DNA from 2 places in the Pedococcus sp. P2_F6 genome. Region 1 is predicted to be linked to the other one. Evidence: predicted binding sites of a transcription regulator. Region 1 holds the regulator's gene; the other holds the start of a gene.
What was found. Region 1 encodes Rex, which represses fermentation and respiration genes when NADH is low (regulators of the CRP and FNR family bind a similar motif). Its sites were predicted from a motif close to CTTGTGAANNNNTTCACAAG; they were not measured.

Region 1 (7,774 bases):
GAGGGCTACCGGGCTGTCGGCTGACCGACCCGCCCCCAGCAGCTTGCCCAGCGCGACACCGAGGTCCTCGGGCTGGCCGAGCAGGACCACGGTGACCGAGTCGGCCACCGAGGCCGACCAGTCGACGTGCCGGTCGTTGGCGGAGATCACGTGCACGGCCGGCGAGCTGCTCGACGTCAGCGGGATGCCCGCGTAGGCCGGGACGGCCGAGACCGCGCTGACCCCGGGGACGATGTCGAAGCCGATGCCGGCCTTCTGGCAGGCGAGGGCTTCCTCCGCGAGGCCGTTGAAGGTGCCCGGGTCGCCGTCCATGAGCCGGACGACCAAGCCGCCGGTGGCGGACTTGGCGGCCTTGACGACGAGCTTGGCCCTCATGGCGTGGGTCAGTGGCTGCCCGTGCTCGCCGTGGCCGGCGTCGATGATCTCGACGTCCGCACGGCAGTAGCGGGCAACGACGTCCTCACGAGCCACCTGGTCGATGACGACCACGTCGGCTGCGGCGAGGAACTCCAGGGACCGCACGGTCATGAGTCCGGAGTCGCCGGGGCCGGCGCCGACGAAGGCGACGCGTCCCGGGACCCGGCTCTGACGAGGGGTCTGGTGGGTGGTGGGCTGGGTCGAGCGCGTGGGGCTCACAGTGCACGCTCCGTGCTGTCGTGTTCTGGGTGGCGGTCGGGGGCGGCGAGCGGAGCTGGTCCGTTCGCCTCGGCTGGGTCTGGTGTCAGTCCGTCGGTGACGGCGCTCGAGGGACCCGTGCCGGGCGGCACCGGTCGGGCAGGGGGGCGGTCCTCGGGTCCCTGCAACAGGTCGGCGCCGTCCTCGAGCAGCACGGCGGCGAGCCGGCGGCCGAGGGCCTCGCCGTCGTCGACGCCGCCCACGAGGGACCGGCGCAGGTCGAACGACCCGTCGACGGCACCGACGAAGGCACGCAGGGACAGCTCGAGCCCGTCCTCACCCTCGACGATCTCGGCCAGCGCTCCGACCGGTGCCGAGCAGCCGGCCTCGAGGGCCGCGAGGACAGCACGCTCGGCCGTCACGCACGCGCGGGTGTCGGGGTCGTCGAGGACCTCCAGCGCGGCGCGGGTGATGTCGTCGTCGGCCCGGCACTCCACGGCGAGTGCACCCTGGCCGGGGGCGGGCAGCATCTGGAGGGGGTCGATCGCCTCGGCGACCTCATCGAGCCGCCCGAGCCTGGCCAGACCCGCGCGAGCCAGCACGACGGCGTCGAGGGCGCCGTCCCTGACCAGCCCGATGCGGGTGTCGACGTTGCCGCGGATGTCCTTGAACGACAGCCCGAGCCCGAGGGCCGCGAGCTGGGCCACGCGCCGCGGCGAGCCGGTGCCGACGACCGCGCCCTCGCCGAGCTCACCGAGGGTGCGACCGCCCGAGGAGACCAGCACGTCGCGCGGGTCCTCACGGACCGGGAGGGCTGCCACGACCAGACCGGGCTCGGGCGTGGTCGGCAGGTCCTTGAGCGAGTGCACAGCGAGGTCGACCTCACCCGCGAGCAGGGCGCGGCGAAGGGCGGCCGCGAACACCCCGGTCCCGCCGATCGAGGCGAGCGAGGCGGTCGACGTGTCTCCCTCGGTGACGATCTCCACGAGCTCGACCGCATGACCCCGGGCGCGCAGCAGGTCGGCCACCCCGGTGGACTGGGTCGTGGCCAGGGGGCTGCGTCGGGTGCCCAGACGCAGGGCGAGGGGTGCGGCGGCAGGTGCGCTCACGGCATACCTCCACGCTCTGGCGGGGGCACGGACGCGATGACGGCCTCGCCGGGACGCAGGTCGAACAGCTCACGCAGGGCCTGCGCGTAGTCGGCGCCCTCACCGCCCACGGCGCGTTCCTTCATGCGGACCGTCGGGGTGTGCAGCAGCTTCTCGACGATGCGGTGGACGGCGAGCTGGACCTCTGCCCGGGCGACGTCGTCGAGGTCGGGGAGCCGCTGGTCGAGCCGGTTGAGCTCGCCCGCGACGACGTCGGCGGCGTGCGACCGCAGCGCCGCCACGGTCGGTGCGACGGTCTCCGCCGCCCGCGAGGTGAGGTATGCCGCGACCTCACCGATGACGAGGTCCGCCACCTCGCGCACCTGGGGCGGGGTCTGGCCTCCGGAGAGCTCCTCCCCCAGCGCACCCAGCCCGGCGAGGGTGACCCCACTCAGGGAGGCGACCTCGGGGGCGACGTCGTGGGGAAGGGCGAGGTCGACGTAGGCCTGCGGGCGCCCGGCGCGGGCCACCTGGGCATCGCCGGCGGTGGCGAGGTCGACGACCACGCCGGTCGACCCGGTGCAGGAGATGACGACGTCGGCGCCGGCCAGGGCAGCCGCCAGGTCGTCGAGGGGGCGAGCCGTGCCGCCGGTGCGCTCGGCGAGCCGAAGCGCCTTGGCCAGCGTCCGGTTGACGATCGTGAGCCCAGCGGCGCCGCGGCGCGAGACGGTCGTGGCGGCCAGCGAGCTCATGCCTCCGGCGCCCACGACGAGGACCTTGAGCCCGGCCAGGGACCCGAGCTCGCGTTCCGCGCGGGCCAGGCCGGCCTCGACGAGGGAGACGCTCACGGCGTCGATCCCGGTCTCGGTGTGGGCGCGCTTGCCGACGCGCAGGGCCTGCTGGAAGAGGGTGTTGAGGGCGGGGCCGGCGTGGCCGTACTTCTGCGACTCGCGCAGGGCAGAGCGCATCTGGCCGAGGATCTGGGCCTCACCGACCGCCATCGAGTCCAGGCCACAGGCGACCGTGAACGCGTGCGCGATCGCGCGGTCCTCGTAGTGCACGTAGAGGTGCTCGCGCAGCTCGTCGCGACCCACGCCGGTGACCTCGGTGAGCGCGTCCGAGATGTCGGTGACCGCACCGTGGAAGGTCATCGACTCGGCATAGACCTCGGTGCGGTTGCACGTGGACACGACGATCGCCTCGGAGAGGTTCTCGCGGCCGGTGAGGCCGGCGGAGAGCGCGCGGCGGCGGTCGGCGTCGAGCGACATCGCCTCGAGGAGGGGCAGCGGCGCGGTGTGGTGGGACAGGCCCAGGATGACCAGGCTCATCGGCTGACCGCCTGGGCCACGTGGTCGAGCGAGCCGGCCGAGACCTGGTCGAGCGCGCCCTCGGCGGCCAGCGCCCTGCGCTGCTCGTGGAAGGCGAGGATCTGCAGCTCGGTCGAGAGGTCGACCTTGCGGACGTCGACGTCGTCGGGCACGACGAGCACGCACGGGGCGAAGTTGAGGATCGAGCGCACCCCGACTGCCACGAGCTGGTCCGCCACGTCCTGCGCCGACGCGGCGGGCGTCGCGATGACGCCGATCGCCAGGCCCTGGTCGGCCACCAGCGACGCGAGGGCGCCCATCGGCTGCACGGTGATCCCGGCTATCTCCTGCCCCAGCAGGGCGGAGTCCTGGTCGAGCAGGGCGACGACGCGGAACCCGCGCGTGGCGAAGCCGCTGTAGGCCGCGAGCGCGTGGCCCAGGTTTCCCATCCCGATGATGGCGACCGGCCAGTCCTGGGTGAGGCCGAGCTCGCGGGAGATCTGGTAGGCGAGGTGGTCGACCTCGTAGCCGACCCCGCGCACGCCGTAGGACCCGAGGTGGGACAGGTCCTTGCGGAGTTTTGCACTGCGGACGCCCGCGGCGGAGGCCAGCTCCTCGGAGGACACCGACGTGATCCCGCGCTCCGCGAAGCCGGTCAGGGCTCGGAGGTACTCGGGTAGCCGTGCGACCGTGGCGTCGGGAATACCCCGACGGGCGCTCGGGTCGGCAGACACAGTCTCTTCCGGCTCCTTCTCATCACGGGCAGTCCGCGCCTGGCTGGAGCGGATGGGAGCCCGGCCAGATTACGCTTTTGTGAACGGATGCACAAAGTCACAAGCGTCCGTCTCAGGACCCGCGTGATCCACGTCACTTCGTGCTCGTGAGCGCGCTCCTCAGCCGGGTCTCGTCGACCCGCCAGTAGTCGTGCTGGCCCCCGTCCACGAAGGTGACGGGGATCTGCTCCCAGTACTGCTCGTTGAGTGCCGGGTCGTCCTCGATCGACAGCTCCACCCAACCCACCCCGAGGTCGGCGGCCACGCGCTCGATGACGGCCCGCGCCTCATCGCACAGGTGGCACCCCGGTTTGCTGACCAGGGTGATGCGCACCTCGGCGGGCGTGGGGGTTGCGGACACACCCCGAGCGTATGCCGCGTGGGCCCAACGGCCGCTTCCCGCCGCCGCTCGCGGTAGCGGGCGCCTCACCCGCCCCACGGGGCTCGCTGGACACCGCGGCATACCGAGATGTGTCGCAGGTCTCCTGACAATCTGGCAGATATCGGGGAAACTGTCCGATCAAGGAGGCCCCGATCCGGATTCGTGCACCACGCAGCGCCGCGAGACGACTCGCGGTCCCTCGTGCTGCCCACTGGGCCGGAGACCAGGGTCCGCTCTGGGCAACGAGCCGCCCGGCCTTCGGTTACGCCACGGTGGGCGACCACGGCATGGGAGCGGCCACGGCGGACTTCCTCGGCACCCTGCGAGTGCTGCTGAGCCTCGCCGGCGAGGCCGGCACGGCCGGCACCCTGTCGGGAGGTGGCCACGAAGGTTCAGGCGGCGGTTCGGCTGCGCGCGCCGGCTTCGGGCCGGGTGAGGCGCCCCAGGACTTCGAACGCATCTCCGCGCTGGTCGAGCTGGCCCAGCGTGGCGACGCCGAGGCGTTCGGGATGCTCTACGAACGCTACGTCGACGTCGTCTACCGCTATGTCTACGTGCGGGTGGGAGGCAAGCAGCTGGCCGAGGACATCACCTCGGAGACCTTCCTGCGTGCACTGCGCCGGATGGACTCCTTCTCCTGGCAGGGCCGCGACATCGCGGCCTGGTTCATCACCATCGCGCGGAACCTGATCACCGACAACGCCAAGTCGGCTCGCTTCCGCATGGAGGTCACCACCGCCGACATGCTCGACGCCGACCGTCGCGTGGACGCCCCCGACCAGGAGGTGCTGGACCGGCTGCGCGACCAGCGCCTGCTCGCCGCCGTCAAGGGTCTCAAGCCCGAGCAGGCCGAGTGCGTGGTGCTCCGGTTCCTGCAGGGACTGACCCTCGCGGAGACCGCCAAGGTCCTCGGCAAGTCCGAGGGCGCAGTGAAGCAGCTCCAGCTGCGCGCCGTGCGCGCCCTGCACCGGGAGCTCGCCGATGTCGACATCTGAGACCCGCAGGTTTCGCTACGTGGCGACGCGTAACTTCCGGCATCGCACCTCGTTCTCAGCACGACACACGTTCGGTGACAACACGCTCACCGACCACATGACCGGGACATCATGACCGGGGACACCGCAGGGCTGGGGAGGGAGAAGCCGACATGCCAGTACTGAACCGTTCGGCAGACCGTTTCCAGCGCGCCCTCGAAGGCGAGCGGATCACCGATGCCCACCTCGTCGAGCTCGTCGAGACCAGCCGCCACCTCGTGGACCTCGTCCCGACCATCCCGGCTCCGGACACCGCCTTCGTCACCACGCTGCGCGAGCGGCTGATGGCCGAGGCCGCACGGATGCCCGCGCCCAGCCCGGTCGCCGCCAAGGCCGCGGCCGCCCGTCGTGCCGCCTCCCGCAACACCCCCGTCGTGGTCCTGGTGGGTCGTGGCCTGCCCCGCCTGGTCGCCGGCGCCGCCGCCTCGGCGCTGCTCGTCGGCGGCATCGTGGGCGCGGTCTCCCGCAGCGCGGTGCCCGGTGACGCGCTGTACCCCGTGAAGGGCTGGCTCGACGGCGTGGCCGTCCGGCTCGCCGACAACGACTTCGACCGCGGCCAGACCTACCTGTCCCAGGCCCAGGGACACATCTCCGATGCCCGTCAGCTGGCCGAGGCCGACCGCGAGGACCCCACGGACGTCGACGTCGCGCTCGAGGGTGCCATCGACACCGTGCGCAAGGGGCGGCAGGCGCTCGACACCTCCTATGCCGCGACCGGCAACCCCCAGTCCCTGCTCGCCATGCGCGACTTCACGGAGCGGGCCCTCCCTCAGGTCGACGCCCTGAAGGCCGAGGTGCCCGCCCCATCGCTGCTGACGCTCGGGCGGCTCGAGGCCCTGCTGCGCGACACGCAGGAGAGCACCTCGCGACGGATCGCTGCCTGCGGCAGCTCCTGCAGCTCAGACCTCGCCTCGACGATCGGCCCGGGTTCGCTGCCCGGCGCCACGACCACCTCGGGTCCCTCCGCGTCACCGACCAGCGGCGCGTCCGGTGGCATCACCGTGCCCAGCACCGCCGTGACGGCACCGGCGGGCGGCGTGCTGCCCGGCGGCTCGAGCGGCTCCGGAGCGGTCGTCGGAGGCGGTGGCGGCAGCGCCAGCCTGTCGACGGGCGGCGCGAGCGTGCGCCTGCCGACCGTCAGTGCTTCGGTGCCGGGAGTGCCCTCCGCCAGCGCCACCGTGCCGCTCCCCTCGGTGTCGCTCGGCACCGGAGGCGGCAGTGTCGCGGTCCCGAGCAGCACCCTCGGCCCGGTCACCCTGCCCGGCGTCACGGTCACGCTGCCCTCAGTCACGCTGCCCTGAGTCACGCTGCCCTCAGTCACGCTGCCTGATCCAGCCCCGTGGGGCCAGCTCCCGTCAGAAGAAGACGGAACGGCGCTGCATGAGCAGGGAGTAGAGCGTCTGCTGGATGGTCTCGCGCACCTGGTCGGTGAGGTCGAAGACGAGCATGGGGTCGTCGGCGGCGTTCGGCCCCAGGTCTGCGGTCTCCACGGGTGCGCCGAACTCGATGATCCACTTGCTGGGCAACGGGATCAGCCCGAGCGGGCCGAGCAAGGGCCAGGTGGGCGTGATCGGCGCGTAGGGCGCCCCCAGCAGCCGCGCAACGGTCTTCATGTTGCCGATGATCGGGTAGATCTCCTCGGCGCCGACGATCGAGCACGGGATGATGGGCGCGCCCGTCTTGAGCGCAGCGGAGACGAAGCCGCCCCGCCCGAACCGCTGCAGCTTGTAGCGCTCGCTGAACGGCTTGCCGACTCCCTTGAAGCCCTCGGGCCAGACCCCGCACAGCTCGCCGCTCGACAGCAGCCGCTCGGCGTCGGGGTTCGCGGCCAGCGTCGAGCCCGACTTGCGCGCGACCTGGCCGACGACGGGGGTCTGGAAGACCAGGTCGGCACCCAGCATCCGCAGGTGACGGTGCGCAGGGTGCTCGTCGTGGACGGCCACCTGGGTCATCAGCGAGTCCATGGCGACCGTGCCGGAGTGGTTGGCGACGACCAGGCCGCCGCCAACGGTCGGGATGTTCTCGATCCCGCGGACCTCGACGCGGAACCACGACCGGTAGAGCGGCCGCAGGATCGGCAGGTAGAAGTGTCTGGTGAAGTCCTCGTCGAAGCCGAACTCGTCGACGGTGTAGTCGCCCGTCACCCGACGCCGCACGAACGACAGCAACGAGGCGATGTGGCGCTCGACGTCGTCCGACGAGATCCCCGCCGCCTCCGAGGCAACCCGGACCGCAGCGATGCCCGCAGTCAGCAGCTCCTCGACTCCCGGCGCGATGCTGCGAGAGGTCGCCGGTTCCGGCACGTCAACCGGCACGACGGTCTCGTCCGTCACCGCCTTGAGGGTGCGCACCTTGGCGTCAGGGGTATGCCGCTCTCCTGACGTGGCCGCACCCGTCACCTCCCGAGGTGGCCGGGCGGGCTTGGCGGCCTTGCTGGGCTGGGTCGTGCGGGCGCCGGAACGGGACACCGCCTTGCGGCTTGGCACCGCCTTGGCCACCGGGCTCGGGCGATGTTTGCCACTGGCCGTCGAGGGGGTGGTCGCCGAGGCGGCCGATGCCGACGCAGATGCGCGTG
Region 2 (7,774 bases), on a different contig from region 1:
GTCCTGGGGCCAAGGCCCGTCTTGCTTCGCCTGGCAGCGACGGTGGAGAACCACGCCAGGACACTTGTGGAGATCACCGAGGCCACGAGAAGCACGCCGATGATGATGCTGATGACGTTCACCGTCACGTTCTGAAGTCGGAGGGCGCTGGACAGTGCGCCGATGAGCAGGACGCCGGCGATGACGCCGTGCAGCTTGCCCTTCCCTCCGAAGATGGAGACGCCACCCAGGAGGACTGCGGCGATGACCTGGAGCTCCAGGCCGGTGGCGTTGTCACCGCGAGCACTGCCGAAGCGCAACGTGTAGTAGACCCCTGTGAACGCCGACACGGCTCCGGCGAGCACGAACAGGAGGAACTTCGTCCGTGGGACGTTCACCCCGGTGAACCGGGCGGCCTCCTCGTTGAGTCCGGTGTCGTAGACCCCTCGGCCGAAGGGCGAGAAGTGCAGCAGGAGCACAAACCCGAGGGCCAGGAGGAGGAACGGAACGATGATGAGCGGGACGCCGGTGCTGCCGATCTCCGCGGTGGCGAGGTCACGCGAGGACGCGGGGAAGTCGGTGACGGCGGTGGTCCCGAGCAGGCCGACCGCGAGTCCCCGGTACAACGCCAGCGTTCCGATCGTCACCGCCAGGGACGGGAGGCCGACGTACGCGACGAGGAAGCCGTTGACTGCTCCACACACGGCGCCGGCCACCAATGCGACGAGGGCTGCCAGAGCCAGTGGGACGCCTGCTTGGTAGAGGACTCCGACGAGGACGCTGCTCAACCCCACGACGCTGGCGACGGAGAGGTCGATCTCCCCGGTGATGATGACGAGGGTCATCGGGAGGGCGATGAGAAGCAGAGGTGCCACGTCGAGCAGCAGGTAGGTCATGGTGAGCTTCGACCCGAAATAGGGGACGTTGGAGTACGCGTACATCACGACGAGCACCAGGAGGGCGACGATCGCCATCTCGCGGGTGAGCAGGATCCGTTGCCACAGCGGCTTGGACCAGGCCTTGTAGGTGCGGGTCATGACTCATCCCTCGCTTCGATCAGGAGACGGGCTCGCCGTGCCGCGAGAACGCGGTCCAGCACGATGGCGCTGAGGATGAGGCCACCGACGACTGCCCTCTGCCAGAAGTCGGGGATCCCGAGGATGGGGAGGGCGCGGTTGATCGTGACCAGAAGGAGCGCTCCGATGGCCGCGCCCCAGACCGATCCACTGCCACCGAAGATGGCCACTCCCCCGATGACGACGGCGGCCACGGCTTGCAGCTCGATGCCGGTGCCGGCGTCCGAGCTGACGGTGCCGTAACGGGCGGCGAAGACGACACCGGCCAGGCCGGCGAGGGCTCCACTGACCGCGAACGCCCCGATGACCCGACGTCGCACGTTGAGCCCGTAGAGGACGGCCGCATCCGGGTCGGAGCCGATCGCGTAGAGCTCCCGGCCGCCGCGCGCCGTGTGCAGGTAATAGCCGGCAGCGGCCACCACGAGGACAGCGACGATGAAGAGCACAGGGATGGAGAGGATCTGCTGCGTCCCGAGCTTGAGGAACTGTGGCGGCATGTCGGACGCGTTGATGCGGGTTGCCCCGGCCCACGTCAGCACAACGCCTCGGTAGATGTAGAGCGTTCCCAGCGTGATGACGAGGGCGGGCACCTTGCCGAACCCGACAAGGACGCCGTTGACCAGACCCAGCAGGCACCCGACCACGACCCCCGCCGCGACCACGGCGACGATCGAGAGTCCGGGGTTGTCCACGAACAGTCGTCCGGTCAGGTAGGCGGTCAGTCCGAGGACGGAGCCGACGGACAGGTCCACGTTGCGGGTGATGATGACCACTGCCTGGCCCGCCGCGAGCAGCAGGAGGATGGCGGGGGTGAGGAGCAGGTCGCGCCAACCGTTGCCGCTGAACAAGAAGCTGGGGGTCTTGGCGGTGGCTGCCGCGATGACGACCAGCAGCACGAGGAAGATCGAGAACTCGCGGGACCTGAAGAGCGTGTTGACCGCGCGCTGGCGCGGAGTGAGGTGGCTGGGCTGGACGAGCGCCTCGAGGACGTGGTCCTGCGTCGTCGACGTGGTCTCGCTCATCGCTGGAGCTCCAGGCTGTGGGTGGCGGCGCGCATGACGTTCTCCGGAGTCGCGTCCTCGCGGGGGATGTCGGCCGTGATCCGGCCCTCGCACACGACGAGGACCCGATCGGCCATCCCGAGCACCTCGGGCAGCTCGGAGGAGATCATGAGGATGGCCAGTCCCTCCCCGGCCAGCTCGGACAGGAGCCGGTGGACCTCGGCCTTGGTGCCGACGTCGATACCGCGGGTCGGCTCGTCGATGATGAGCAGCGACGGCTTGGTCGCCAGCCACTTGGCGATGACGACCTTCTGCTGGTTCCCGCCGCTCATCGTGCTCGCGTTCATGTCGAGGGCACCGGTCTTGACCTCGAGCCGGTCTGCCCACGGCGTGGCCGCGCGGTTCTCCAAGGCCCTGGTGAGCAGGCCACCTTTGGTCAGCGTGTGCCGAATGACGGCGGCCACGTTGTGCGTCACGGATGCCTGGGTCACCAGGCCCTGCTGACGGCGGTCCTCGGGGATGAAGGCCAGGCCGGCACGGATCGCTGAACGCGGGTCCTTGGCCGGGAGCGCACGGCCGTTGAGCGTGACCGTCCCAGAGTCGTAGCCGTCGACGCCGAAAACGGCCCGTGCGATCTCGCTGCGTCCCGCGCCGACCAGGCCCGCGAGGCCGACGATCTCGCCGGCCCTGACCTCGAAGGTCACGTCGTGGAAGACCCCGGCCGAGTTGAGTCCCGAAACCTTCAGCACGGGCTCGCCGATCACCGCGGGCGTCTTGGGGAACAGGTCGGTCACCTCGCGACCGACCATGAGGGAGACCATCTCGTCGACACTCGTCTCCGAGATCGCACGCGTCCCGATGTACTCGCCGTCCCGCATCACCGTGACCTGGTCACACAGGTCGAAGACCTCGTCGAAGCGGTGGGAGATGAAGACCAGTGCGCGACCCTCGTCCCTCAGTCGCCGAGCCACGGTGAAGAGACGCCTGACCTCGACCCCGCTCAGCGCCGCCGTCGGCTCGTCCATGATGAGGAGCCGCGCATCCACCGAGATCGCCTTGGCGATCTCGATGATCTGCTGGTCCGCGATGGACAGCCCACGAGCCGGCCGGCGTGGGTCGATCTCTACACCGAGGCCGGCGAAGAGCTCCTTGGCCTCTTGGAACATGGCCGCGCGGTCGATGCGCCGACCGCGCCCGACGGGCTGCCGTCCCATGAAGATGTTCTCGGTCACGGAGAGGTCTGGGAAGAGGGTCGGCTCCTGGTAGATGACCGCCACGCCGGCGGCCTTGGACTCCGCGGTGGAACCGAAGTCCACCGGTTCGCCGCCGAGCAGGAAGTCGCCCGCGTCCCGCCGGTGGACCCCGGCGACCACCTTGACGAGCGTCGACTTGCCCGCCCCGTTCTCCCCCACCAGCGCGTGGATCGACCCACCGCTCACCCGAAGGCTCCCTGAACGCAGCGCAACGACCGGCCCGAAGGACTTCGATACGTCGCGCAGGTCGAGGACCGGGTCCTCACGATGTTCGCCCACGGCGGCCACCCCTCCTCTTTGAAAGGTTTCAATATGCCGAAGGTAGCGTTACTCGATCACGACGTCAAGGGTCTTGTGCCCTCGAGAAGGAACAGTCCAGCTCCGCGGCGCCCCACGCCCCTATTTACGCGTCGCTCATGCGACAGATGCAGCCCCAGAGCCGGGACAACAGCACCCGCCAGGCGCTTGTGCGTAGCCCACGAAGTCGCTATGGTCTGGCTGAACCGCTTCATTCCGGCCTTTCATTCGCGCTACAACGATCGACATTCAACGGAGAGCGTCATGGTCAACTTCGGCGACATCGCGGGTCAGCTCGCGCAGCAGGCGATCGAGCTGCCCTCGTGGGCGTTCGGCAACTCGGGAACGCGGTTCAAGGTCTTCAGCACCCCAGGGACGCCACGCACCATCGAGGAAAAGCTCGCCGACGCCGCCCAGGTGCACGCCCTCACCGGACTGGCGCCGTCGGTGGCCCTGCACATCCCGTGGGACCGGGTGGACGACTACGAGAAGCTGGGCCGATACGCCGGCGACCTGGGCCTGCGGCTGGGCACGATCAACTCCAACACGTTCCAGGACGACGACTACAAGTTCGGCAGCCTCACCCACGTCGACGAGCGCATCCGCGCCAAGGCGATCGCCCACCAACTGGAGTGCATCGACGTCATGGATGCGACCGGCAGCCGCGACCTCAAGATCTGGCTCCCCGACGGGACGAACTACCCGGGCCAAGGCGACCTGCGCGACCGTCAGGACCGCCTCGCCGACTCCCTTCAGCAGGTGTACGACAGGCTCGGCGAGCACCAGAGGCTGGTCTTGGAGTACAAGTTCTTCGAGCCGGCCTTCTACGCCATGGATGTGCCGGACTGGGGCACCTCGCTCGTCCACTGCCTTGCCCTGGGCGAGCGCGCCACCGTGTGTCTGGACACCGGCCACCACGCCCCCGGCACGAACATCGAGTTCATCGTGGCTCAGCTCCTGCGGCTCGGGCGCCTGGGTTCCTTCGACTTCAACTCGCGGTTCTACGCCGACGACGACCTCATCGTCGGCGCTGCCGACCCGTTCCAGCTCTTCCGGATCATCTACGAGGTGGTCCGCGGTGGCGGGTACGGCGAGGGCAGCGAGGTGGCCTTCATGCTCGACCAGTGCCACAACGTCGAGGAGAAGATCCCCGGCCAGATCCGTTCCGTCCTCAACGTGCAGGAGATGACCGCCCGAGCCCTGCTGGTCGACCGCGACGCGCTGCGCGAGGCGGAGCGTGCGGGTGACGTACTCGGGGCCAACGGCATCCTCATGGACGCCTTCTACACCGACGTCCGACCCGACCTCGCCGACTGGCGGGCCAGCCGGGGAATTCCGGCAGACCCCATGAAGGCCTACGCCGGCACCGGCTACCAGGACCGGATCGCCGCCGACCGCGTCGGTGGCACCCAATCCGGCTGGGGCGCCTGACCTCTCGTCCTCCCACAACACCGCGACCGACCACCGAACCACAAGGACCCCGATGACCAACCCCGCCGTCTCCGACCTGATCGCCCGCTCCAACCGCCTGGGCGCCGACCCGAGGAACACCAACTACGCGGGTGGCAACACCTCCGCCAAGGGCACCGAGACCGACCCAGTGACCGGCGAGCAGGTCGAGCTGCTCTGGGTCAAGGGCTCCGGTGGCGACCTCGGCACGCTCAAGGAGTCCGGCCTGGCCGTGCTACGGCTCGACCGCATGCGTTCCCTCGCCGACGTCTACCCGGGTGTCGACCGCGAGGACGAGATGGTCGCCGCCTTCGACTACTGCCTGCACGGCAAGGGCGGCGCCGCCCCGTCGATCGACACGGCCATGCACGGTCTGGTCGATGCGGCTCACGTGGACCACCTCCACCCCGACAGTGGCATCGCCATCGCGACGGCCAAGGACGGGGAGCAGCTCACCAAGGAGATCTTCGGCGACAAGGTGGTCTGGGTGCCCTGGCGCCGTCCCGGCTTCCAGCTCGGCCTCGACATCGCCGCGATCAAGAAGGCGAACCCTCAGGCGGTCGGCACCATCCTCGGTGGCCACGGCGTGACCGCATGGGGCGACACGAGCGAAGCGGCCGAAGCCAACTCGCTGTGGATCATCCAGACCGCCGAGGCCTACCTCAGCACGCACGGCAAGGCCGAGCCCTTCGGCGCCCAGGTGCCCGGGTATGCCGCCCTCCCGGAGTCCGAGCGCCGCGCCAAGGCCGCAGCCCTCGCCCCCCACCTGCGCGCGGTCGCGTCCCAGGACAAGGCGATGGTCGGCCACTTCAGCGACACCGACGTCGTCCTGGAGTTCCTGGCCAGCGAGAAGCTCGCCCCGCTGGCCGAGCTCGGCACCTCCTGCCCCGACCACTTCCTGCGCACCAAGGTCAAGCCCCTGGTCGTCGACCTCCCCTCCAGCGCCACCACCGAGGAGATCGTCACCCGCCTGGCCGAGCTGCACACGGCATACCGCGAGGAGTACCAGGGCTACTACGACCGCAACGCCACCCCCGACTCCCCCGCGATCCGCGGCGCCGACCCCGCCATCGTCCTCGTGCCCGGGGTGGGGATGTTCTCCTACGGCAAGGACAAGCAGACCGCCCGCGTCGCCGGCGAGTTCTACACCAACGCCATCAACGTCATGCGCGGCGCCGAGGCGGTCTCCACCTACTCCCCCATCGACGAGTCCGAGAAGTTCCGCATCGAGTACTGGGCGCTGGAGGAAGCCAAGCTCCAGCGCATGCCCAAGCCCCGCTCCCACGCCGGGCGCATCGCGCTCGTCACAGGGGCGGCGTCCGGCATCGGCAAGGCCATCGCGACCCGGCTCGCCGCCGAAGGAGCCTGCGTCGTCATCGCCGACCTCGACCTCGACAAGGCGCAGGCAGCCGCGGCCGAGATCGGCGGCACCGACGTCGCCGTGGGCGTCCAGGCGAACGTCACCGACGCAGATGCCGTCCAGGCCGCCGTCGACGCCACGCTGCTCGCCTTCGGCGGCATCGACCTGCTCGTCAACAACGCCGGCCTGTCGATCTCCAAACCGCTGCTCGAGACCACCGAGGCAGACTGGGACCTGCAGCACGACGTCATGGCCAAGGGCAGCTTCCTCGCCTCCAAGTCCGCCGCCGCCGCGATGATCGCCCAGAAGCTCGGTGGCGACATCCTCTACATCTCCTCCAAGAACTCGGTCTTCGCCGGCCCCAACAACATCGCCTACTCCGCGGTCAAGGCCGACCAGGCCCACCAGGTGAGGCTCCTAGCCGCAGAGCTCGGCGAGCACGGCATCAAGGTCAACGGCATCAACCCCGACGGGGTGGTCCGCGGCAGCGGCATCTTCGCGGGCGGGTGGGGCGCCAAGCGCGCCGAGGTCTACGGGGTCCCGGAGGAGGAGCTGGGCGCCTACTACGCCAAGCGCACCCTGCTCGGCCGCGAGGTGCTTCCCGAGCACGTGGCCAACGCAGCCGCTGTCCTGACTTCCGACGAGCTCAGCCACACCACCGGCCTGCACATCCCCGTCGACTCCGGCGTCGCCAACGCCTTCCTGCGCTAGACCATGGCAGCCAGGGTGTTCGGCGCCGTCGACATCGGCGCCTCCGGCGGCCGGGTCATGGCCGGCGTCGTCGACCCGGCCAGCGGCCGGACCCAACTGCACACCCTGCATCGCTTTGCCAACGGAGCGGCGATGCAGGGTGGTCATCTGCGGTGGAACCTCACCGGGCTCTTCGACGAGGTCCTCACCGGGCTGACCGAGCTGGCTGCCCAGTTCCCCGACGTCGAGTCCATCGGCATCGACACGTGGGCCGTCGACTACGGGCTACTCGATGCTGATGGGCACTTGCTCGCCGAACCCATCTCGTACCGCGACGGCCGCACCGAGGCCGTTCTGGACGAGGTGCACGCCCGGGCCAGTCCCGAACAGCTGTATGCCATCAACGGGCTGCAGCACCTTCCGTTCACCACCATCTACCAGCTCGCTGCGGAGCGGCACTCGCAGCTGTGGGACAGGGCCGCACACGTCGTCCTGCTTCCCGACCTGATTGCCTACTGGCTCACAGGGGAGCTGGCGACCGAGGTGACCAACGCCTCCACCACGGGTCTGCTCGACGTGCGTACTGGCGCCTGGTCGACTGAGCTGCTCGATCTCCTGGGGCTTCCGGCGACCGCCCTGCCACCACTGCAGCACCCCGGCCTGACGAGG

Region 2: the regulator Rex is predicted to act here: its motif matches at 3,604-3,623, upstream of rhaI (L-rhamnose isomerase).

Annotation. Positions count from the first base shown of each region.
Region 1 covers NZ_JBFUEZ010000002.1:353,304-361,077, forward strand. Annotated here, with positions in the region: gene AC1DWP_RS07095 (bifunctional uroporphyrinogen-III C-methyltransferase/uroporphyrinogen-III synthase) at 1-636, opposite strand, end outside; gene hemC (hydroxymethylbilane synthase) at 633-1,724, opposite strand; gene AC1DWP_RS07105 (glutamyl-tRNA reductase) at 1,721-3,031, opposite strand; gene AC1DWP_RS07110 (redox-sensing transcriptional repressor Rex) at 3,028-3,744, opposite strand; gene AC1DWP_RS07115 (glutaredoxin family protein) at 3,878-4,144, opposite strand; gene AC1DWP_RS07120 (sigma-70 family RNA polymerase sigma factor) at 4,453-5,160, shown strand; gene AC1DWP_RS07125 (DUF5667 domain-containing protein) at 5,313-6,500, shown strand; gene AC1DWP_RS07130 (lysophospholipid acyltransferase family protein) at 6,555-7,774, opposite strand, start outside.
Region 2 covers NZ_JBFUEZ010000001.1:997,447-1,005,220, forward strand. Annotated here, with positions in the region: gene AC1DWP_RS04755 (ABC transporter permease) at 1-1,016, opposite strand, end outside; gene AC1DWP_RS04760 (ABC transporter permease) at 1,013-2,077, opposite strand; gene AC1DWP_RS04765 (sugar ABC transporter ATP-binding protein) at 2,074-3,588, opposite strand; gene rhaI (L-rhamnose isomerase) at 3,871-5,037, shown strand; gene AC1DWP_RS04775 (bifunctional aldolase/short-chain dehydrogenase) at 5,090-7,126, shown strand; gene AC1DWP_RS04780 (rhamnulokinase) at 7,130-7,774, shown strand, end outside.